DNA from 2 places in the Herbaspirillum sp. NPDC087042 genome. Region 1 is predicted to be linked to the other one. Evidence: predicted binding sites of a transcription regulator. Region 1 holds the regulator's gene; the other holds the start of a gene.
The links. Region 1 encodes HrcA, which represses chaperone genes, less so after heat shock. Its sites were predicted from a motif close to TTAGCACTCNNNNNNNNNGAGTGCTAA; they were not measured.
Positions count from the first base shown of each region.

Region 2: rpoH (RNA polymerase sigma factor RpoH) is a predicted target of HrcA. The motif match lies at 5,421-5,447, and genes of this name have one in related genera.

Region 1 is NZ_JBIUZW010000004.1:25,470-37,520, reverse strand. Features, by position in the region: gene hemH (ferrochelatase) at 1-463, opposite strand, end outside; gene recN (DNA repair protein RecN) at 491-2,137, opposite strand; gene ACIPHN_RS07320 (NAD kinase) at 2,206-3,123, opposite strand; gene ACIPHN_RS07315 (HAD family hydrolase) at 3,160-3,900, shown strand; gene hrcA (heat-inducible transcriptional repressor HrcA) at 3,970-4,995, shown strand; gene fur (ferric iron uptake transcriptional regulator) at 5,104-5,529, opposite strand; gene ACIPHN_RS07300 (outer membrane protein assembly factor BamE) at 5,744-6,274, shown strand; gene dapB (4-hydroxy-tetrahydrodipicolinate reductase) at 6,288-7,094, shown strand; gene ACIPHN_RS07290 (MotA/TolQ/ExbB proton channel family protein) at 7,234-7,929, shown strand; gene ACIPHN_RS07285 (ExbD/TolR family protein) at 7,957-8,388, shown strand; gene ACIPHN_RS07280 (barstar family protein) at 8,440-8,766, shown strand; gene ACIPHN_RS07275 (phosphodiesterase) at 8,955-9,776, opposite strand; gene ACIPHN_RS07270 (ABC transporter ATP-binding protein) at 9,773-10,891, opposite strand; gene ACIPHN_RS07265 (ABC transporter permease) at 10,888-11,691, opposite strand; gene ACIPHN_RS07260 (ABC transporter permease) at 11,702-12,051, opposite strand, start outside.
Region 2 is NZ_JBIUZW010000013.1:8,980-21,030, reverse strand. Features, by position in the region: gene ACIPHN_RS17620 (twin transmembrane helix small protein) at 1-109, opposite strand, end outside; gene ACIPHN_RS17615 (SURF1 family protein) at 245-976, shown strand; gene ACIPHN_RS17610 (SCO family protein) at 963-1,577, shown strand; gene ACIPHN_RS17605 (heme A synthase) at 1,663-2,799, shown strand; gene cyoE (heme o synthase) at 2,796-3,689, shown strand; gene ACIPHN_RS17595 (SCO family protein) at 3,698-4,288, shown strand; gene rpoH (RNA polymerase sigma factor RpoH) at 4,382-5,281, opposite strand; gene ACIPHN_RS17585 (hypothetical protein) at 5,910-6,809, shown strand; gene ftsX (permease-like cell division protein FtsX) at 6,916-7,839, opposite strand; gene ACIPHN_RS17575 (cell division ATP-binding protein FtsE) at 7,836-8,528, opposite strand; gene ftsY (signal recognition particle-docking protein FtsY) at 8,533-9,756, opposite strand; gene ACIPHN_RS17565 (M16 family metallopeptidase) at 9,934-11,334, shown strand; gene ACIPHN_RS17560 (AAA family ATPase) at 11,400-12,051, shown strand, end outside.

The sequences.
Region 1 (12,051 bases):
TGGAAGCGGTCGTGGTGCCCGAATACTGCGGATAAGCCGGCAGGACCAGAATGCGCGTGCAGCCCTGCTCCTTGAGCTGATCCAGCACATCGTCCACCGAAGGCGCGCCATAGCGCATCGCATACTCCACCCGCAGCTGATGATGGCCGCGCGCGGCCAGTTGCGCGCCCAGCGCCGCCGCCTGGCGCGCGGTATGCACGCGCAAGGGCGAGCCCTGCTCGGTCCAGATGCTGGCGTACTTCTCGGCCGACTTGCCGGAGCGGAATGGCAGGATGATGCCGTTGAGGATGAACCACCACAGCGCGCGCGGGATTTCCACCACGCGCGGATCGGACAGGAACTGCTTCAGGTAGCGCCGCAGGGAGCGCGCATCGGGCGCGTCCGGCGTACCAAGGTTGACCAGCACCACGGCGGTGGATGCCGGGCTGCCATGGGTGTGGGGAGGTTCTTTGCGAAAGGCCATCGGGTCTCCAGGTTCTTGCCAGGGCGATCAGGACGCCAGCAATTCACGCGCATGCTTGCGCGTGGTGGCGGTGATTTCCAGACCACCCAGCATGCGGGCGATTTCTTCCACGCGTGCCTTGGCGTCCAGGCCGTCGATATCGGAGAGGGTCTTGCCGTCTTCGCTGCGCTTCTTGACCTGGTAATGCTGGTTGGCCTGGCTGGCCACCTGCGGCAAGTGGGTCACGCACAGCACCTGGCGTTCCTGGCCCAGGCGCTTCAACAGGCGCCCCACCACTTCGGCCACGGCGCCGCCGATACCGCTGTCGACTTCGTCGAAGATCAGCGTGGGAATGCTGGTGGCGGCCGAGGCGATCACCGAGATGGCCAGCGAGATGCGCGCCAGTTCGCCGCCCGAGGCGACCTTGGCCAGCGCACGCGGTGCCACGCCGGCATGGCCGGCCACCAGGAACTCGACCTGCTCCAGTCCGTAGGCCGCAGGCTCCCCCGCGTTGAGCGCGATCTGGAAACGGCCACCGGCCATCGACAGGTCCTGCATGGCGGCAGTGACGGCGTCGCCCAGCGCCACGGCAGCCTTGGCGCGTGCCTTGGAGAGTTTCTGCGCCAGGCCCAGGTAGGCGTTCTTGAGCTTGTCTTCCTGGGCGCGCAGGGCGTCGAGGTCGCTGGCGTCGGCCAGCTGCTTCAATTGTTCGGAGAGCTTGCGGTATTCCTCGGGCAGTTCATCGGGCTGCACATGGAATTTGCGGGCGGTCGAGTGGATGGCTTCGAGACGCTCTTCCACTTCCTGCAGGCGCGCCGGATCGAGTTCGACCCGACCCAGGTAATCATTCAAGGCATAGACCGCTTCCTGCAGCTGGATCTGCGCCGGTTCTAGCGCATCGAGCACGGGCTTCAAGGCGGTGTCGACATCGACCAGCTTGGTCAGCTTCTGCGTGATCGAGGAGAGTTGCGAGAGGATGGGCGACTCCGATTCCGAAATCACGCCCAGCGCTTCCTGCGCCCCGCCGATGAGCGCGGCCGCATGCGACAGGCGGCTGTGCTCGGTGCTGATGTCGGCCCATTCGCCGGGTTTCACGGCCAGCTTGTGCAACTCGGCCACTTGCCATTCCAGGCGTTCGCGCTCCAGCAGGACATTGCGCGCATCCTGTTCGAACTGTTCACGCTGGCGGGCCAGGGCGCGCCAGGTCTTGTAGGCGGCGGCCACCTCCCGCGCCGGCTCCAGCAGCCCCGCCTGACTGTCCAGCAGTTGACGCTGGGCGTCGGCCTTCATCAGCGATTGATGGGCATGCTGACCATGGATATCCACCAGCATCTCGCCGACTTCGCGCAATTGCGCGGCGGTGGCGGCACTGCCGTTGATATAGGCCTTGCTGCGGCCGGCATTGTCGATCACCCGGCGCAGCAGCACGCCATCGTGCTCGCCGGTGAATTCGTGTTCGTCCAGCCAGGTCATCACTTCCGGCGTGGCAGTGAAATCGGCGCTCACATCGGCCTTGGCCGCGCCCTCGCGCACCACGCTGGGATCGCCACGTCCGCCCATGGCCAGCGCCAGGGCATCGATCAGGATGGATTTGCCGGCGCCGGTCTCGCCGGTGAAGACAGAAAAACCGCGGGCAAATTCGAGCTCGATGGCATCGACAATCACGAAGTCGCGGATCGTTAAGGTACGCAGCATGGTGGTCTCGGAACGGGTTGGTCGAACGGGCCGGTGTTCTGATGCAGGCCGGCATGCGCCGGCCGCGCTTATTGTAGCCGGCCTTCTATCGAAGGATATTCATTCCAGTGCAGCTTCTCGCGCAGGGTGTCGAAATAGCTCCAGCCCTCGGGATGCAGGAAGGTGATCTTGTGCGCCGAACGGCGGATCACGATACGGTCGCCGTGCAGCACGCTGGTCAGCGACTGCATGTCGAAGTTGGCGCTGACCTCGCGTCCTGAGACCACCTGGATGACGATCTCGCAGGAGTCCGACAAGGTGATGGGACGATTGGACAGCGAATGCGGCGAGATCGGCACCATCACGATGCCATGCAGGCTGGGATGCAGAATAGGGCCGCCGGCCGACAGCGCATACGCGGTGGAGCCGGTGGGCGTGGCCACGATGAGGCCGTCGGAGCGCTGGTTGTACATGAAGCGGCCATCGACTTCCACCCGCAGCTCGACCATGCCGGAGGTGGAGCCGCGCGCCACCACCACGTCATTCAGGGCCAGGGCGCGGAAGATCTCGCCACCCTCGCGATAGACCCGCGCCTCCAGCAGCGACCGCGACTCGGCTTCGACCTTGCCTTCCAGCATTTCGCCCAGAGCCGGTATCATGCGGTCTTGCGCGATGTCGGTGATGAAACCCAGGCGTCCCTGGTTGATGCCGATCAGCGGCACGTTGTAGGGCGCGAGCTGGCGCGCGATCCCCAGCATGGTGCCGTCGCCGCCGATGACGATGGCCACGTCGGCATGCTGGCCGATCTGCTCGGGTGTCATGCTGTCATACCCTTGCAGCGCGATGTTGGCGGCAGTCTCCGTTTCGAAGACCACGGTGTGTCCGTGCGACTCCAGGAACACGGCGATGTCCGACAAGATCTGCGCAATGCCGACGGCCTGGAACTTGCCGACAATGGCGACGGTTTTGGGTACGGCTGCCTGAACGGGTAATTTGATGGGCCACATGCTGCGGATTAGACCATAATTTGAGATGACTTTGTAATGAAACCACCCGCTTCTCCCCTGCCCTCCGGGCTGGATCCGCTGACCAGGCCACCCATCGAGGCGGTACTGTTCGACCTCGACGATACCCTCTGGGCCATCGAACCTGTGCTGCTACGCGCCGAAGGCCTGCTCTACGACTGGCTGCGCCAGCACGCCCCGCGCGTGACCGCCGCCCACACCATCGCCAGCCTGCGCGAACGACGCATGGCCTTGCTCAAGTCCGATCCGGCGTTGCGCATCGATCTCTGGAAGCTGCGCCATACCGCCTTGAGCGAGATCTTCCACGAACACGGCGAAGACCTGGCCCTGGTCGAGCCGGCCATGGCGCTGTTCTCCGAGGCCCGCAGCACGGTGACGCTCTTCGATGACGTCGAACCGGGCCTGCTGCGCCTGAAAGACAAGCTGACCCTGGGCTCGGTCTCCAATGGCTTTGCCGACCTGGAGCGCATCGGTCTGGCGCAGCACTTCGGCGTCTCCATCGCGGCGCACCGCTTCGGCACGGCCAAGCCTGACCCGGCCATCTTCCACGCCGCCTGCGCCGCCCTGCAGGTGGCACCGGGCGCGACCGTCTATGTCGGCGACGATCCGCTGCTCGATGTCCAGGGCGCCCGCCAGGCCGGCCTGCGGGCGGTCTGGATGAACCGTTTCGAACGCACCCTGCCCGCGGGGATCGAGGCCGATGCCATCTGCCGCGACCTGCACGAACTGCACAACTGGCTGCAGGCACAGGCCCGATGACCGGGGCAAATCAGACGACCGGTCACGCGGCTGTCACTTTTTGCCGCATAAGCCGCTAGAATAGACAGCATGCAACTCGATAATCGCGCCCGCACACTCCTCAAGGCCCTGGTCGAACGGTACATCGCCGACGGCCAGCCGGTGGGTTCGCGCGCGCTGTCGAAACTGTCGGGCCTGGAGCTGTCGCCGGCGACCATCCGCAACATCATGGCCGACCTGGAAGAGATGGGCTTCGTGGCCAGTCCGCACACCTCGGCCGGGCGCGTACCGACACCACGCGGCTACCGCATGTTCGTCGACACCCTGCTGACCGTGGAGGCGATCGACGAGAGCGCGCTGGAAGGCCGCCTGCAGCCACGCCTGCAAAATGCCTCGCCGCAGAAGATCATCACCAACGCCGCCCAGGTGCTGTCCTCGCTGTCGCAGTTTGCCGGCGTGGTCATGACGCCCCGGCGCGAATCGGCGTTCCAGCAGATCGAGTTCCTGCGGCTGTCGGAAAAACGCATCCTGCTGGTGATCGTCGACCATGGTGGCGACGTGCAGAACCGCATGCTCCTGACCGAAGTCGACTACACCCCCAGCCAGCTGACCCAGGCCGCCAATTACATCAACCAGCACTACGCCGGCCAGTCCTTCGAGCAGGTGCGGCTGCGCCTGCAGGGCGAGCTGCGCCAGCTGCGCGACGACATGACCGTGCTGATGCAGGCGGCGGTGGAAGCCGGCAGCGATGCCATGAGCGAAGAGGCCGACAACAACGTGGTCATCTCCGGTGAGCGCAACCTGCTGTCGGTGACCGACCTGTCCTCGAACATGAATTCGCTGCGCCAGCTCTTCGACATGTTCGAGCAGAAGACCGGCCTGCTGCAGCTGCTGGATGTCTCCAGCAAGGCCACTGGCGTGCAGATCTTCATCGGCGGCGAATCGCAGCTGGTGCCCATGGATGACATGAGCATCGTCACCGCCCCCTACGAGGTCAACGGCCGCATCGTCGGCACCCTGGGCGTGATCGGCCCCACCCGCATGGCCTACGAGCGCGTCATCCCCATCGTCGATATCACGGCCAAGCTGCTCTCCAGCGCCCTGAGCCAGCACTGATCCCATCGCATCGCACCTTGCCGGAATGCAAAAAAGCCACGTTGTTACATCACGTGGCTTTTTCTTTGCAAAGGATTGCCTGCGTAAAACTGGGCAATCTTCGCGCGCTTACTTCTTCAGTTTCTTGCAGTTCTTGCAATGACCATACAGGGCCAGCGCATGGTCGGCGATCTCGAAACCGTGCTCCTGGGCGATCTTGAGCTGGCGCTTCTCGATCTCGGCGTCGAAGAATTCCTCGACCTTGCCGCAATCCAGGCAGACCAGGTGGTCGTGGTGCGAACCCTCGTTCAACTCGAAGACGGCCTTGCCGGTCTCGAAGTGATTGCGCTGGAGCAGGCCGGCCTGCTCGAACTGGGTCAGCACGCGGTAGACGGTGGCCAGGCCCACGTCGAGATTGTCGGAGAGCAACTGTTTGTAGACGTCTTCGGCGCTCAGGTGGCGCACGGAAGTGTTCTGGAAGATCTCAAGGATCTTCAGGCGAGGCAGCGTGGCCTTCAGGCCGCTGGCCTTGAGTTCGGATGGATTGTTGGGCATGGTCGCGTGGGTTTCCGGGGTTTTACTGGTCTTGAACAGGCATGCGCCGGCCTTGGGGAAAGCGCCTGGGGAGGCTGCGGGCGAAGCTGGTGGAGGATGCTTTTGCGCCCGGAACGCACTCATGCCTATTTAAGAAGTAAGTTCTAGCTTATCATATAGTGCTTTAGGCTCATGGCTCAACCCGGTTGAAATCTTTATGCGCATGCTTTCCCGAATGAAGTCCCGTCATCCCTTCGCCGCAATCGGCCTGTTCGCGGCACTGGCCGTGTCGCTGGCCGGCTGTTCCTCGACCAAGGAGCCCAGTCAGGCTGCTCCGGCAGACGCGTCGGGCGTGAAGGTATCCGGCAAGAGCAACAGCCTGTTCGGCTTCCTCAAGCCCTACCGCATCGATATCCAGCAAGGCAACTTCGTCTCCAAGGAAATGGTGGCGCAGCTGCGTCCGGGCCTGACCCGCGACCAGGTCCGCTTCGTGCTGGGCACGCCGCTGCTGACCGACATGTTCCACACCAACCGCTGGGACTACGATTTCCGCCTGGCCAAGGGCAGTGGCGAGATCATGACCAGCCACATCTCGGTCTTCTTCAAGGATGACCTGCTGGAGCGCGTCGAGGGTGGCGAGAACCTGCCCACCGAAAGCGAATACCTGACCCTGATCACCAATGCCAAGGTCGGCGCCAAACCCGAGCTGAGCGATACCGAGATCCACCAGGCCTCGCCGGTCGCGCCTTCTTCTGCCACCAAGTAATTCCGAGTTTCCCATGACTGCACTGAATATCGCGGTAGCCGGCGCCTCCGGGCGCATGGGCCGCATGCTGATCGAAGCCATCCTCAACGCCGACGACCTCAAGCTCGCCGGTGCCCTGGATACCCCCAGCTCGCCCACCATCGGCACCGATGCCGGCCTGTTCCTGGGCAAGACCACCGGTGTGGTCATCGAGTCCGACCTGGCCAAGGGCCTGGCCAACGCCGACGTGCTGATCGACTTCACCCGTCCCGAAGGCACCCTGAAGCACCTCGAATACTGCGCCGCCCATGGCGTGAAGGTGGTCATCGGCACCACCGGCTTCGAAGCCGAGGGCAAGGCCGCCATCGCCGGCTTCGCCACGAAGACCGCCATCATGGCCGCTCCCAACATGAGCGTGGGCGTGAACGTGACCCTGAAGCTGCTGGAACTGGCTGCCAAGAACTTCTCGCACGGCTACGATATCGAAATCGTCGAGGCGCACCACCGTCACAAGGTCGATGCGCCCTCCGGTACGGCGCTGAAGATGGGCGAAGTGATCGCCGACGCACTGGGCAAGAAGCTCGACGACGTCGCCGTCTATGCCCGCGAAGGCGTCACCGGTGAGCGCGATCCGTCCTCGATCGGTTTTGCCACCGTGCGCGGCGGCGATATCATCGGTGACCATACGGTCCTCTTTGCCGGCATCGGCGAGCGCATCGAGATCTCGCACAAGTCCTCCAGCCGTGTCTCGTACGCCATGGGTAGCCTGCGCGCCGCACGCTTCCTGGCCGGGAAGGCAACGGGCCTGTACGACATGCAGGACGTGCTGGGCTTCAAGTAAGCCGGCCCGCCGCCCCGCCATGAGATCCGCTGCCGCGCCTTCCAGGTCCGGCAGCGAATTTTTTTGGTGGACGTCCCTCTCATTTTGACTGACTGACCGCCGCCCGCTTGCGTGTGGCCCTTACCCGAAAGAACGCACCATGGAATCGAACGTTGGTTTTGCCCATTACTGGGCGCAAGGCGATGCCATTTCCCACTCCGTCGCCTACCTGCTGCTGATCATGTCCATCGCCAGCTGGTTCTACATCCTCTCCAAGGCCTGGGCGGCCTGGCGCATCCGCCGCGGCAGCAATGCCCTGGAACAGTTCTGGCAAGCGCCCACGCTGGCCGATGCCACCGCCGCCATGCAACAGCTCGACAGCGAACTGATCTACACCCCCATGGCCGAGCGCGCCGCCGAGGCAGCCGACATCGGCACCCGCCAGCAGGGCATGCCCTCGCTGAACGCCGCCACCGACCAGGGCGAGCTGATCACCCGTACCCTGCGCCGCGAAATCAACCGCGTTTCGGCACGCCTGGAACGTGGCCTGACGCTGCTGGCCTCGGTGGGATCGACGGCCCCCTTCGTGGGTCTGTTCGGTACCGTCTGGGGCATCTATCACGCGCTGGCGGCGGTGTCCTCCAGCGGCACCGTGCAGATCGACAAGGTGGCCGGCCCCGTGGGTGAAGCCCTGATCATGACCGCACTGGGCCTGGTGGTGGCGATCCCCGCAGTGCTGGCCTACAACGCCTTCACCCGCATCAACCGCGTGGTGCTGGCCGAGCTGGACGGTTTCGCCCATGACCTGCATGCCTATCTCACCACCGGCGAACGCGTCGGCGGCTCGCGCAAGTAATCCCTTGCCCACCCACAGGAGGCAACCATGAGTTTCGGCGGATTCAACGACAACCAGAACTCGGCCCCGATGGCCGACATCAATGTCACGCCCATGGTGGACGTGATGCTGGTGCTGCTGGTGATCTTCATCATCGCAGCGCCCATGTTCACCCATGCGATCAAGCTGGACCTGCCCACCGCGCAAGCGGCGCCGGCCCCGGAAAAACCGGAGACCATCACGCTGGGCATCGACGCGGCCGGCAAGCTGTACTGGAACGACCAACAGGTCAGCAGCGAGGAACTCGATGCCCGCCTGGCGGCGGCCTCCGGCAAGCAGCCGCAGCCCGAGCTGCAATTGCGCGCCGACAAGTCGACCCGCTATCAGACCATCGCCGAAGTGATGGCCGCGGCCCAGGGCGCTGGCATGACCAAGCTGGGCTTCGTCACCGACCCGCGTCCCCAGGCCAAGGCCAGGTAATCCAGCAAGCAGATCCGCAGCACGTTATCAAGAAAGCAGAGAGGCGCATCCATGGCCACCGTACAACTGGCGGGCGACCGCATCACCGACTGGGACAGCTTCCATACCGAAAGCGCACAGGCCTTCGGCTTCCCGGAATTCTATGGCCGCAACATGGACGCATGGGTCGATTGCCTGTCCTACCTGCGCGACGACGAGGGCATGAGCAAGTTCAAGCTCAAGCCAAAGGAAATGCTGAGGATAGAGATCAGCCACAGCGCCGACCTGCACAAGCGCCTGCCGGAGCTGGTGGAAGACGTGGAGTTCTGCTGCACGGCCATCAATGACCGTTGTGAAGACTACGACGAGCCGCCGGTGATCGAACTGGTCTGGAAGTAATGGTTCTTCATTGCGAGATGACACCGTTCGCCCTGAGTAGCGGCACAGCCGCGTATCGAAGGCACTACGTCAGGAGCGCCTTCGATACGGCCCGACACGGGCCTACTCAGGTCGAACGGTAGCGTGCCCATCCTGATTCATTTATCTGCCCGAACGAACTGCTGATTCGCATCAATCTGCAGGACAGATCAGTCAATCAGTTCATCGCCGTCATAGAACGGATACGGTCCATCGAACTGGCCGATGAATGCCGTGTGACTGACCAGGCTCTTCGCCTTCTCATCCCACCAATGCAGCTGGAATCCCGGCGGCTCCATCACGAAGCAGGAGGCTGCCTGCGGATCCAGGTCCAGCTGCACCTGATGCGATACCCCCGGGCAGGTGCTCGCCAGCGTGCCGCCGAACCGACGCTGGATGGAGCGGTGCAAATGGCCGCACAGGATGCGTTCCACCTGGGGATGCTTGCGCACCACCGCCTCCAGCGCCTGCGGATCGGCCAGACCGATGTCATCCATGTGGCCGATGCCGGTGGTAAATGGCGGATGGTGCATCACGATCACGGTAGGCCGTTCCGGTTGCTGCGCCAGTACGTCATCCAGCCACACCAGGCTGGCCGGCGACAGCGCACCGGCGCTGGCGCGCGGAATCACGGTATCGAGCGCGATGATGCGCAGGGGATGGTCCTCGATCACATACTCGATGCGCTCGCCCCCCTGCTGCAGGTAAGTGTGCTCGGGGAACGCAGCGCGCAGCGCCTCTCGCTCATCATGGTTGCCCGGCAGCAGGTAGTAGGGCATGGCCAGCGGCGCCAGCAACTCGCGCAGGCAGGCATATTCCGAAGGCTTGCCGAAATCGACCAGATCGCCGGTGATGACCAGCGCCTCGGGGCGCTGCTTCAGGCCGTTGACCTGGGCCACGCAACGGCGCAGGCTCTCGGCGGTATCGACCACGCGATAGGATTTCTTGCCCTCGGTCTTGATGTGCAGGTCGGAAATCTGTCCCAGTATCATGCTGCCTCCTTGTCGGCGCGCGGCGCCATCTTCACCAGTGCGTCGGCAGGTACGCGAATGGCGATCTGCTGACCCGCTTCCCACCAGCCACGCTTGCTGGTCTCGGCGATGACGGGGCGCTCCACGCCGATCTCGATTTCAAAACGGGTGCGGTCACCCAGGAAAAAGGTATTGATGAGCCGGCCGCGCACGCAATGCGCATCGGCCTCGGTGATGTCGAGCACCTGGACATCCTCGGGACGGAACAGCGCCAGGGCCGGCTGCCCCTGGATGGCTTGCGCGTTCCTGTCATTATCCGCCAGCGGAAGGCTGCCGGTGGGCAGTTGCAGGCGATCGCCGGCGACGATGCCTTCGACCCGGTTCATGGCGCCGATGAAATCGGCCACGAAGTCATTGGCCGGGTGGTAGTAGATCTCCTGGGGCGTGCCGATCTGCGAGATCCTGCCACGCTCCATCACCACGATGCGGTCACCCAGCGCCATCGCCTCACCCTGGTCGTGGGTGACGTAGATGGCGGTAATGCCCAGGCTGCGCAGCAGCTTGTTGAGGTCACTGCGGACGGCCTCGCGCAGCTTGGCGTCCAGCGCGGTGAGTGGCTCATCCAGCAGCAGCACGCGCGGCTCCATGGCCAGCGCGCGGGCCAGTGCCACGCGCTGCTTCTGGCCACCCGAGAGCTGATCCACGCGGCGATGCGAGAGCCCCTGCAGATGCACCATCTCCAGCAGGCGCTCGACCCGCTCGATGCGCTCGCCGGCGGGGATGCGGCGGATCTTCATGCCATAGGCGATGTTCTCGCCCACGCTCATGTTGGGGAACAGTGCATAGTTCTGGAACACCATGCCCACGCCACGCTTCTCGATGGGCAGCGCGGTCACGTCTTCATTGCCGAAGAACACGCGCCCGCCCTGGTCGGGAAATTCGAGGCCGGCAATCATGCGCAGCGTAGTGGTCTTGCCGCAGCCCGAAGGGCCCAGCAGCACCAGCGTTTCGCCGGGATGGATCTCCAGGTCCAGCGGCTGCAGCGCGCGCGTGCCATTGGCAAAGGACTTGGCGCATTGCGCCAGGCGAATCGAAACAGCTTGTTGATTGGGCTTGTCGGAATAATTGGACTTCATAGACGGACTTTCTTGCGGGATGCCTGGGTCGCCCACTGCATGCCTATCAGGAGCGGAATGATCATGAAAAAGAAGATCAGCGTATAGGCCGATCCGACCTCCAGCCGCATCGACGCGTAGGCATCGGCCAGGCCCACCGGCAGGGTCTGGGTCAGCGGGGTGTGCAGCATCCAGGTGATATTGAATTCGCCGATGGACAGCGTCACCACCATCAGCGCACCGGCCAGGATGCCGGAGGCGGCATTGGGGATGACGATGCCGAAGAAGCGTCGCATGCGGCCCGCGCCCAGGCTGGCGGCGGCTTCTTCGAGCTGGGCCAGTTGCGAGGACTGCATCACCGCCAGCACCGGCCGCACCATGAAGGGCAGCGTGAAGATCACATGGCCGACCAGGATGAAGAGGATGCTGGCGCGGAAATCACGCCACTGCCCATAGGCCATGATGAGCGCCAGCGCCGTGGCCAGGCCTGGCACGGCCACCGGCATCATCAGCAGTTCTTCGATCAGCCGCGCCAGGCGACTGTTGCCGCCGCGATAGCGCGCCAGCATGTAGGCCAGCGGCACACCGGCCACCAGCGTCACCACCAGGCAGGCCAGCGCGATGACCAGCGAGCGCCAGATGGTGGGCTGGTACATCTCCCACACCTGCCCCACCCAGCGCAGCGTCAGACCGCTGGAGATCCCCACGAAGAAGTTCTCGGTCACGCCGGCCAGCATCGACAGCACCACCGGCACCACCAGGAAGGCGCAGACCAAGAGCGTAAAGGACAGTTGTAGGTAGAAACGGAAACGGTTTGGCATCATCAGCTCCTCATGCCGCCGCGGCCACACCGCTACCGGTGAGCGAACGCGCCAGCGCCAGCACCGCCCAGGTGATCACGCCCAGCACGATGGATAGCGAGGCGGCAGTGGCGAAGTTGGCGTAGCCGGTGAATTCGTTGTAGATGGTCATGGGCAGCACATCGATATTGGCGGCCAGGGTGAAGGCCGTGCCGAAGGCGCCCACGCTGGTGGCAAAGCAGATGGCGCCGGACGACACCAGCGCCGGCAACAGCGCCGGCAGCACCACGTGCAGCAACACCTGCCAGGGGCGCGCGCCCAGGGAGCGTGCTGCTTCTTCCAGTGAGGGGTCGAGCTTTTCGGCCGCCGCCACCACGGTCA
Region 2 (12,051 bases), on a different contig from region 1:
GCGCCTGTACGGTGCGGTTGCTCTTGCCCTTGTCGCGCATGAGGAACAGCAGTGCCGAGGCCAGGCTGGCGAGGATGAGCACGAAGGCGATGGCGACGATGATTTTCATGCGGGTAGAATCCCTGTCTCCGGCCGCCTGCATGCAGTATGCTGCTACGGCCTGATGGATATTGTTGTCGTGTCCTGGACCGCGAGTCCGTCAGGTCCGGATGCGTCTCCGTTCATTGTAAGGCCAAACCTATAGATGCCGACCAGATTCCGTTTCAGGCTCGTTCCCTTCTGCGCCACGCTGGTGGTGGCTGCCGCCGGGGTTGCGCTGGGCCAGTGGCAGACCCATCGCGCGCAGGCGAAGGAAGCCCTGCAGGCAAGCATGCAGGCACGTGCCACGCAGGCGCCATTGGAGGCCCTGCCGGGCGACGCCAGTGGCGATGCCAATGAGTTCCGTCATATCGTGCTGCGCGGAGAATTCATCGCGCCATGGACGGTCTATCTTGAAAACCGCCCTCACGATGGCGCCGTGGGCTTCCATGTGCTGACCCTGTTCAAGCCGGTCGGCAGCCCACAGGCCGTGGTGGTGGCGCGTGGCTGGGCGCCGCGCGATGCGGTCGATCGCACGCGGCTGCCACAGGCTCCCCTGCCGGTGGGTTTGACCCAGGTGGAGGGTGTGCTGCGTCGCGACGCCGGCCATGTGATGCAGCTGGGCCAGCCCGATGCACCGCGCCCGCAGGCCATCCTGCAGAACCTGGACATGACCGCACTGGCGCAGGCCAGCGGCTGGACGCTCTCGTCCTATGTGATCGAGCAGGGCGCTGCCACGGCGGGCAGGGCCGATGGCCTGCTGCGCGACTGGCCGGCCCCTGCGCTGGGCAGCGAGCGCCATCGTGGCTATGCCGTGCAGTGGTATGCACTGGCCGGCATGGCAATCATCTTTTTCATCGTGACGGGATATCGACGTGGCCGTAATGACAAAACCTGAAGCAGGCAACAAGACCGATGAGGCGCGCCGCCGCGCCGGACGCTGGAAGATGCTGGCGGTGGTGGCTGTCTGTGCCGCACCGCTGATCGCTTCCTACCTGACCTACTACGTGATCAAGCCGCAGAGCCGCACCAACTATGGCGCGCTGATCGATCCGCGCCAGTATCCCATCCCGCCACTGGGCAGCAGCGCCCTCGACGGTGCGCCGGCCAAGCTGGCGGACTACAAGGGCAAGTGGATCATGCTCCAGGTCGATCGCGGCGACTGTGCCGAGGATTGCCGCAAGAAGCTCCTCACCATGCGCCAGCTGCGGCTGATGCAGGGCAAGGAGATGGAACGCATCGAACGGGTCTGGCTGGTGACCGATAACGCGCCGGTGGAAACGATGCTGCTGCGCGAATACGACGGAACCGATATCCTTAGGGCCGACGCCGCCCGACTCAAGGCCTGGCTGCCGGTCGATGCCGGCACCTCGGCGGAAGACCACATCTACCTGATCGACCCGCTGGGCAACCTGATGATGCGCTTCCCCAAGGATCCCGATCCCAACAAGATGAAGAAGGACATTTCCAAGCTGCTGCGCGCCTCGTCCATCGGTTGATCGCCTTTGATCACCCTTGATGGTGTTGATGGTTTCTGATGGATCCATCGACACCGTATGCGCGGCAGTCCATGTTTGAACCACGATGAATGCAATCACGCTGATAGAACTGGGCCTGACCGGCCTGCTGGTTTCCCTTATCCCGCTGCTGCTGGTGGCGCGCGCGCAGGGGCTGGTCAACCGATACCGCAAGCTGGTGTGGGTGACGTTGTTCTTTACCTTCGACCTGATCATGTTCGGCGCCTTCACGCGCCTGACCGATTCCGGCCTGGGCTGTCCCGACTGGCCGGGCTGCTACGACCATTCCAATCCGCTGCTGGCGCACGAGCACATCAACGCCGCGCAGGAGGCCATGCCCACCGGCCCGGTGACCTGGAGCAAAGCCTGGATCGAGATGACGCACCGTTATTTCGCCATGGCCGTGGGCGTGCTGATCATCGTGCTGATGGTGGTGGCGTGGCGGCGCTGGCTCAAGTCCGGCAAGACCGATGCGCAGTTCCACCCCTGGTTTCCGACCGCCTTGCTGGGCTTCATCTGCCTGCAGGGGGCCTTCGGCGCCTGGACCGTGACGTTGAAGCTGCAGCCGGTCATCGTCACCACCCACCTGTTGCTGGGCCTGGTGCTGCTGGCCATGCTGGCCTGGCTGGCGGCCCGGCAGGAGCAGCATGTGCCGGTCACCCCGGCCGGCCGGGCGCTGGTGCTGCCGGCCACGCTGGGTGCCATCCTGCTGGCCCTGCAGATCGCGTTGGGTGGCTGGGTCAGTACCAATTATGCCGCGCTGGCCTGCAATGACTTCCCGCTGTGCAATGGCAAGCTGGTGCCGGACATGGATCTCGAACACGGTTTCACGCTCTGGCGCCACCTGGGCATGACCGCCAATGGCGACTACCTGCCGTTCCAGGCGCTGACGGCGATCCACTGGGTGCATCGCAGCTTCGCCTTTGTCGTGATCTTGTATGTTGTATGGCTGGCACAGCGCGCGCTGCGCGATCCGGGGCTGCGCAAGACCGGGCGCTGGCTCTTGAGCATCGTGGGTTTGCAGCTCTGCACGGGGCTGGCGACCATCTACCTGAACTGGCCGCTGGCCATTGCCGTGGTGCATAACGGCGGCGCCGCGCTGCTGGTCATCCTCATGGTCATGTTAAACTACAAGGCCCGTTACGCTCCACAAGGCTTGGCCAGCGCCGCTCCACCGGTCCCCGCCAAGCCCGTCACTTCATGACCACACTGACCGCCCAACCCAACCGCATCGCCCAGTACTGGGCACTGACCAAGCCGCGCGTGACGCAGCTGGCGGTGTTCTGTGCCGTGATCGGCATGTTCCTGTCTTCCCCCGAACTGCCCGACTGGCACAAGCTTGTCTTCGGCACGCTGGGTATCTGGCTGCTGGCCGGTGCGGCTTTCGCCATCAATTGCCTGGTCGAGCGCGAGATCGATTCGCGCATGGCCCGTACCGCCCGCCGTCCGCTGGCGCGCGGCGAGATCACGGTGGTGCAGACCCTGATCTTCTCCGGGGTCATTGGCGGCCTGGGCATGTGGGTGCTGTACGCCCTGGTCAATCCGCTGACCATGTGGCTGACCTTCGCCACCTTCGTCGGCTACGCCATCATCTACACCATCATCCTCAAGCCCGCCACGCCCCAGAACATCGTCATCGGTGGCCTGGCCGGCGCCATGCCGCCCGCACTGGGCTGGGCCGCCATCGCCAACGATGTGCCCATGCAGGCCTGGGTGCTGGTGATGATCATCTTCATCTGGACGCCGCCGCACTTCTGGGCGCTGGCCATGTACCGCCGCGACGACTACGCCAAGTCCGGCCTGCCCATGCTGCCCATCACGCACGGCATGGATGTGACCAAGTTCCACATCCTGATGTACACCATCGCCCTGCTGGCGGTGAGCATGCTGCCCTTTGCCATCGGCATGAGCGGCCTGATCTATCTGGGCACGGCCATCGTGCTGGGCGCGATCTTCTTCTGGCACTCGTGGCGCATCTATCGCCACTACACCGACCTGATCGCACGCAAGGCCTTTGCCTATTCCATCGTCTACCTGTCGATCCTGTTCGCGGTGCTGCTGGTGGACCATTACTTCCTGTTCCGCAGTTTCTAAACCACGACATGAAACGATTCCTCTCGGCGCTGCTGCTGGCCGGTTGCGCGACGCTGCTGGCGGCCTGCGGGCCGTCCAAGTCTGAACTGAAATTCAACAACACCGATGTCACCGGCCTGGACTACGCCCGTGATTTCGCCCTCACCGACCATACCGGCAAGCCACGTACCCTGGCCGACTTCAAAGGCAAGGTGGTGGTGATGTTCTTCGGTTATACCCAGTGCCCGGACGTATGCCCCACCACCATGGTGGAAATGGCCAACGTGATGAAGGAACTGGGCCCGGATGCGGACAAGGTGCAGGTCCTGTTCGTGACTGTTGACCCCGAGCGCGACACCCAGGAGGTGCTCTCGCAATACGTGCCGGCCTTCGACAAGCGCTTCCTCGGCTTGCGCGGCGACCTGCCGCAGACCGAGAAAGTGGCCAAGGAATTCAAGGTGTTCTACCAGAAGGTGCCGGGCAAGCAGCCGGGCAGCTACACGATGGACCACACCGCCGGCAGCTACGTGTTCGACCCGCAGGGCCACATCCGTCTGTTCGTCAAGCACGGACAGGGGCCGCAGACGCTGGCGCATGACATCAAGCTGCTGCTGAGCTGATCCGGCTAAACGATACAAACGATACAAATCGTTTGGATAAAAAGAAAGGCGCCCGAGGGCGCCTTTCTTGTTGGTGCTGCGATGACGGACTGATCAGGAGTACGCCTGCAGCGCCGTCTTCATCTTCTTCAGTGCCACTGCCTCGATCTGGCGGATACGCTCGGCCGAGACGCCGAACTCGTCGGCCAGTTCGTGCAGGGTGGCACCCGAGCCATCATCGTTGGCCAGCCAGCGGGCTTCGACGATGCGACGCGAACGGTCATCCAGCTTGGACAGTGCGGCTTCCAGACCTTCGGACTGCATGCGGTCGTACTGCTTGGCCTCGATCACGCGGGTCGGCTCGGAGTTGTCCGAGGACAGGTAGGCGATCGGCGCGAACTTGTCGTCGTCGTCATCGGTGGGCGACTCCAGGGCGATGTCACGACCGGAGAGACGGGTTTCCATCTCGATGACTTCCTCGCGCTTGACGTCCAGGGTCTTGGCCAAGGCCTCGACCTGGGCCGGCGTCATCGCGTCCAGGCCTTCCTTGTGGCTGCGCAGGTTGAAAAACAGCTTGCGCTGGGCCTTGGTGGTGGCCACCTTGACCAGGCGCCAGTTCTTCAGGATGTACTCGTGGATCTCGGCCTTGATCCAGTGCATGGCGTAGGACACCAGACGCACGTTCTGCGCCGGGTCGAAACGCTTGACTGCCTTCATCAGGCCGATATTGCCTTCCTGGATCAGGTCGGCGTGCGGCAGGCCGTAGCCCAGATAGCCACGCGCGATCGACACCACCAGGCGCAGGTGCGACAACACCATCTTCTGGGCGGCACCCAGGTCATTCTTTTCGCGCAGGTCGCGCGCCAGCTTGACCTCTTCTTCCTGGGTCAGCATGGGCAGGCGGTTCACTGCCGAAATATATGCGTCGATATTGCCCAGGCTGCCGGAAAAACCCAGCGCGAGTGCATTGGACTCGGCAGGCATGAGTGCAGTTTGTGCAGACGCAGTTTTCATGGATTCTCCTTGTTCCTTCCGGAAGCAGTATGAAGCGGTAAGGATTGGACGTCGGCGCCGGTTCGGCCAGCGCAGTCATACGCCAATGCGCGATTTGTTGCAGTGCCCAGATAAAACTGGAGCAATTCGATAAGGTATTCTAGCACTCGTCACCCAGGAGTGCTAATAGCATGATCGGGAAGCGTCAATAGAGTAAATCTATTGTTGTTGAATCAATCATTGCATTATTTCCCCTCCATCTTAGTCGCCTTTGGACGACAAAAGTTGCGATGCGGGTCAAAAGCGGGTCAGAAACTTGTAACAATTTATGCAGTGCACAACTCGGCCCGCAGCGGGCGGTTCTGCTCCTGATGGGGCATTGCGGCCCCATCGCTCGAAGAATGTCGGGGAAACCAGAGAGGGAGTCGTTCGGCAGGGGGGATTTATTGTTGCGGGCTATCCCGAACGATAAAATTTCTTTCCAGAAAGTCCAAAGCCCGCAATAGCGGGCTTTGTCCTCAATTTACAAGGGCACGACCAGTTTCCCGGAAAACCCTTGCCTCTATGCCGCCGAGTATAGCACCGCCGACTCGCCACCAGCAACGGGGTACCCTTGCCGCACATGCCAAGACATCTTTCGGCTCCCAGATTGTCCACCATCGAGGCATTCTTCCGGACCACCTCGGAGAAGGACCTCCTGGGCTGCTATGCCTGGAACCAGGCAATCGGCGCCCGGCTGCTCCCGCTGCTCGCCGACGTCGAGGTATCGCTGCGCAACGCTCTCCATCGGGCAGTATCGCAATACTTTGGCAAGGCCGATTCCTTCGACTGGATGATGCCGCGAGCCAATCCCGTGCATGCCGCCCATCCGACGGCGCCGCCATTCTTGCCGGCACGGCACAAGCTATCACCGAAGTCCAAGGACGATGTTGCTGTCGTCATGCAAAAAATCAGAGGGAGAAAACCCGATGGCTATGTGCTTACCCCCGATGACATTGTGGCGGCGCTGCCCCTCGGTTTCTGGGAGGTATTGATTGGCGGGCTGGGCCACAAGTCGCAGCCTGAGGGCTTGCAGGAAGCCATCCTGGCCATGGTCTTTCCTCATGCCCCCGATACGCTGGCCACTCCCTACGGAAGCCCTGCGTTCAGGCAGCGTGTCATCGACTTGCTCAAGAGAATCAGGGAGGTACGCAATCGTATCGGACACCACGATGCCCTTTGGGTGACGCCGGAATTCAACCGTACAGGTGTCGTCGGGTATTTCCCCCGCCGGCCACGTCATACGGTCAACAGTCTGCGATGCTTTGCAGGCAACATCTGCTGGTTTGCTGGCTGGATTGATCCGGACATCTCGACCTACCTCCGCAACAGCGACCACTGGTGGTCCCTCCAGCTCTTGCTGGACCGTCAGGCACTGGCCACCTATCGGCGGCTGGGCGGAGCAGCCGGAACCTGTCGCACCATCATCGAGACGGCCGACCGGCCTGGCCAGGTCAAGCCCAGGCGCAAGCACCGGGAGCGATTGATCATGCAGCGCTACTTCTACTGAGCTGGCGGAAGCCATCCGGTGCGAGCCGCAACGAAAACAAAAACGGCCACCGGGGAAGCGGTGGCCGTGCAGTGACCATGGTGTCGCTAGCGACGATCTTCCAGGCTCACGCCTTGCGCGCCAACTGCCTGCGCACCGACAGCATCGCTCCGAACAGGCCCAGCAGCGCGCTTACCGCCAGCAAGAGTGTAATGGCTACGGGGCTGGGCAGCGCCAGCTGGAATTCGGAGGCGTACAGGTGGGCGAAATCCAGGATGGCCGTATTGAGCGGTTGCTGCGCCAACACCACCAGGCCCAGCGCGACCAGCCCGGCACAGATGCCCAGCAGGGCGCCGGTGTAGTAGAAGGGCCGGTAGATGAAGGCATTGGTGGCGCCAAAGAGGCGCGAGACCTCGATTTCATCGCGCTGCGTCATCACCTGCAGGCGGATGGTATTGAACACCACCGCCACCACCACCGCACCCAGCGTGATGCCCAGGAACAGCAGCACCAGCCGCAGGATGCGCAAGAGCGCTGCCAGGCGCTTGACCCACTCGGAATCGATCTGCACCGTATCCACGCCGGGCTGCTTCTTCAGCTGCTGGGCGATGTCATCGACACGGCCGGCATCCATGGCATTCTCGAAGCCCGGCAGGCGCAGCACGAAGCTGTCCGGCAGGGGATTGCTGCCCAGCGTGGCCAGCACGTCGGCCAGGCCGGTCTTGCTCTTCAAGGCATCGAAGGCCTTTTCGCGCGGGATGAATTCCACTTTGCCGACCGTCTTGCCATCCTTCAACACCTGGGCAATGGTCTTGCCCACCGCCTGGGCCGCATCGCGGCCGGCGTCGGGCTTCATGAAGATGCTGATCTCGGGCTCCACCGACATCTGGTCCGAGATCGGGCGCACGTTTTCCAGCGCCGACAGGCCGGCAAAGGGCAGCGCCAGCGCGATCGAGACCACCAGCACGTTGAGCAAGAAGTTGCCCGGCGAGCGCAGCAGGTGGCGCAGGGCGTCACCGGCGGCATTGAGATGCTGCGTGATCCAGCTCATGGCGATACCTCCACGGGATTGGCCACGCCGTTATGCCAGCCATCGACGATGCGGCCACGGTCCAGGTAGACGATGCGGTCGGCACCGGTGAGGTATTGCTCGTCGTGGGTCGAGATCAGGCAGGTCACGCCCACGCCGTGGAAGGACTTCAGCGCCGCCAGCACCTTGTTGGCATTGGCGCGGTCCAGGTTGGCGGTGGGCTCGTCGGCCAGGATGATCTGCGGCCGGTTGACGATGGCGCGCGCAATGGCCACGCGCTGCTGTTCGCCGCCCGACAGCTCCAGTGGCTCGCACTGGGCCTTGTCCAGCAGGTCGACTTTGTCCAGTGCGGCACGGGCGCGCTTTTCGGCATCGCCGCGCGAAGCGCCGGTGACGATCAGCGGCAGCATCACATTGGCCAGCAGGTTGCGATCCAGCAGCAGCTTCTGCTGCTGGAAGATCAGGCCCAGGTTGCGGCGCAGATAGGGCAGGCCGGAGGCCTTGATGCCGCCGATGTCGGTGCCATTGACCGAGAGCTTGCCCGCCGTGGGGCGCTCGATGGCCGCGATCATCTTCAGCAGGGTGGACTTGCCGGCGCCGGAAGGCCCGGCCAGGAAGATCAATTCCCCCTTCTTTACCGACAGCGAGATGTCGCGCAAGGCATAGACCTCGCGCGCGTATTGCTTGGAAACCCGGGAAAATTCAATCATCGGATCAACTCAGGAGGGCGTCGACGAATTCGGTGGCGTTGAAAGCTTGCAAGTCCTCGATCTGCTCGCCCACGCCGATGAAATACAGCGGCACCGGGCGGGTCTTGGCGATGGCGGCCAGGATGCCGCCCTTGGCGGTGCCGTCGAGCTTGGTCACCACAAGACCGGTCAGGCCCAGCGCATCGTCGAAGGCCTTGACCTGGGCCAGCGCATTCTGGCCGGTATTGCCATCGATGACCAGCAGCACCTCGTGTGGCGCCGAGGGCATGGCCTTGGCGATGACGCGCTTGATCTTCTTGAGCTCATCCATCAGGTGCAGCTGGGTCGGCAGGCGGCCGGCGGTATCGATCATCACCACATGGGTGCCGCGCGCCTGGGCCGAGTGGACCGAGTCGAAGGCCACCGCCGCCGGGTCGCCGGACTCCTGGGCGATCACCGCGACGTTGTTGCGCTCGCCCCAGATCGCCAGCTGCTCGCGGGCAGCGGCGCGGAAGGTGTCGCCAGCGGCCAGCAGCACCGACTGGCCGTGCGCCTGCAGGTGTAAGGCCAGCTTGCCGATGGTGGTGGTCTTGCCGGCCCCGTTGACGCCGGCGATCATCATCACCAGCGGCTTTTCGCGGCCCAGCACCAGCGGGCGCTGCAGCGGCTGCAGCAGGTCGATCAACAGGCTGCGCAGGGCGGTGCGCACCTGGGTGGCTTCGGTCAGGCGCTCGGCCTTGACCTTCTTCTTCAATTCGTCCAGCAGCCACTGGGTGGCTTCGACGCCGGCGTCCGAGACCAGCAGGGCCGATTCCAGCTCGTCGTAGAGATCGTCATCAATGCGCGCGCCCACGAACAGCGTGGTCAGGTTGCTGGAAGTCTTGGACAGGCCAGCCTTCAGACGCGAGAGCCAGGAGCGCTTGGCTTCCGGTGCGGCCTCGGGGGCGGCGACGATCTCTACCTCGTCTTCGATCGCTTTTTCGACCGCTTCTTCGGCCTCTTCTGCGCGCGTCACAGGAGCGACCGGCTCGGGCGCCGCGACGGCAGCGGGCGGCGGCGCGACCTCGGCCGGTGCAGGAACAGCCTCGACGGCCGCTGCAGCGGGAGCAACGGGAGCGGCAGAGACGACCGGTTCAGCGGCGATGACGGGGGCGGCAGGCGCAGTAGCAGGCTGCGGGGCCGGTTCGACTTGGGGAGGCAGCGTGGGCTGCGCTTCCGGTTTGGGTTTTCTCTTGAAGAAACTAAACATCGGGTGGCGGATAGGCTGGATTCTGGCTGCGGCCGGGGGCGGGAGGGGGAAAACCGGTGCGGGAGGGCAGTTCCGGCGCCCTGACAAGCGCATCGGACAGGTTACAATTGCCCATCCTCAAGACCCGCGCGCGGCCGCCAGGGTCAATGAATCCTGCATTTTATCAGAGCACAGTCCATGAAATCGAAGATCCGAGCCTTCCTCGTCGCCGGCCCTTTGAGCCTGTTTTTCCTGCTGGGCCTCTCTGCCCTGGCCGCCACGGCACCCGCCCGGGCCGAGCCGGCGCGCGAGTTCGTGCTGGGCAACGGCATGAAGGTGATCGTCAAGGAGGACCGGCGCGCACCCATCGCGGTGCAGATGGTCTGGTACAAGGTCGGCTCCATCGATGAGCTCAACGGCAGCACCGGTGTTTCCCATGCGCTGGAACACATGATGTTCAAGGGCACCCGCCATCACAAGGTCGGCGAGTTCAGCCGCCTGGTGGCCGAACTGGGTGGCCAGGAAAACGCTTTCACCGCCAACGACTTCACGGCCTACTTCCAGCAGATCGAAAAAGGCCAGCTGGAAAAGGTCATGGCGCTGGAAGCCGACCGCATGGCCAACCTGCAGTTCGATGCCGGCGAGTTCGCCAAGGAAATCCGCGTCATCATGGAAGAGCGCCGCTGGCGCACCGACGACCAGCCCATGGGCCTGTTGAACGAAGCCCTGAACGCCGCCGCCTGGACCGCCCATCCCTATCACCACCCGGTGGTGGGCTGGATGGATGACCTGCAGCACATGAGCGTGCAGGATATCGCCGCCTGGTATCGCCGGTGGTATGCCCCCAACAATGCCACCCTGGTGGTGGCCGGCGACGTCGATGCACAGCGTGTGCTGGCGCTGGCCAAGACCTATTTCGGCAAGATCCCGGCGCGCCCCATCGTGCGCGGCAAGCCGCAGAACGAGCCGGCGCAGCTGGGCCTGCGTCGCGTCACGGTCAAGGCACCAGCCGAGAATCCCTATGTGGTGATGGCCTTCAAGGTGCCGGCGCTGCGCGATGTGGAGCAGGATCAGGATAGCTATGCCCTGGATGTGCTCTCGGCCGTGCTGGATGGCTATGACAATGCCCGCCTCAGTGCGCAGCTGGTGCGCACCGGCAACCAGGCCACCGCGGTCGGTGCCAGCTACGAGAGCGTGGCGCGCGGTCCGGTACTGTTCACGCTGGAAGGCAGCCCGGCCGAGGGCGTCAGCACCGAACAGCTGGAAGGCCTGTTGCGTGCCGAGGTGGACCGGATCGCCAGCGAGGGCGTCTCCGAGCAGGAGCTGCAGCGGGTGAAGACGCAGCTCATCGCCGCCCAGGTCTACAAGCGCGACTCGGTCTTCGGCCAGGCCATGGAGATCGGCATGATGGAGGCGGCCGGCATCGGCCAGAAGCATATCGATCGCATCATCGAGCGTCTCAAGAGCGTCACGCCTGCCCAGGTACAGGCGGTGGCGCAGCGCTACTTCAAGGATGACAACCTGACCGTGGCCACGCTGGTCCCCCTGCCGCTGGAGGGCAAGCGGCCGGCACCGCCGCCGGCAGGCTTGTTGCATTAACGATATAAATCCTTTTCAGCATTTCGGATAGCCGATCGGCTTCGCTGTTCTTCTCGGAGGAAAACATGCCTGTCATCGTCGTCGCCAATCCCAAGGGAGGCGTGGGCAAGACCACCCTGGCCACCAACCTGGCCGGTTATTTCGCCAGCTGCGGGCATGCTGTCCTGCTGGGCGATATCGATCGCCAGCAATCCTCGCGCGCCTGGCTGGATATCCGCCCACCGCAGGCCCGTCCCATCGTCACCTGGGAAGTCAGCGAGGACTACATTGCCAAGCCCCCCAAGGGGACCAGCCACGTCGTGCTCGATACCCCGGCCGGCCTGCACGGCTGGCGCCTCAACGATGCGCTCAAGCTGGCCGACAAGATCCTGGTGCCGCTGCAACCCTCCATCTTCGACATCCTGGCCACGCAGGATTTCCTGCGCCGCCTGGCCGGTGAGAAGGCCGTGCGCGAAGGCGAGATCGACGTGGGCATCGTCGGCATGCGCGTCGATGCTCGCACCCGCTCGGCCGAGCAACTGCACCGCTTCATTGAAGGCCTGAAACTGCCGGTGCTGGGTTATCTGCGCGACACCCAGAACTACGTGCAACTGGCCGCCCATGGCCTGACGCTGTGGGATGTCGCGCCGTCGCGGGTGCAGCGCGATCTCGACCAGTGGCAGCCGGTGCTGGAGTGGATCGGCAAGGGTGATAAAGGCGACAAAGGCGACAAAAAGC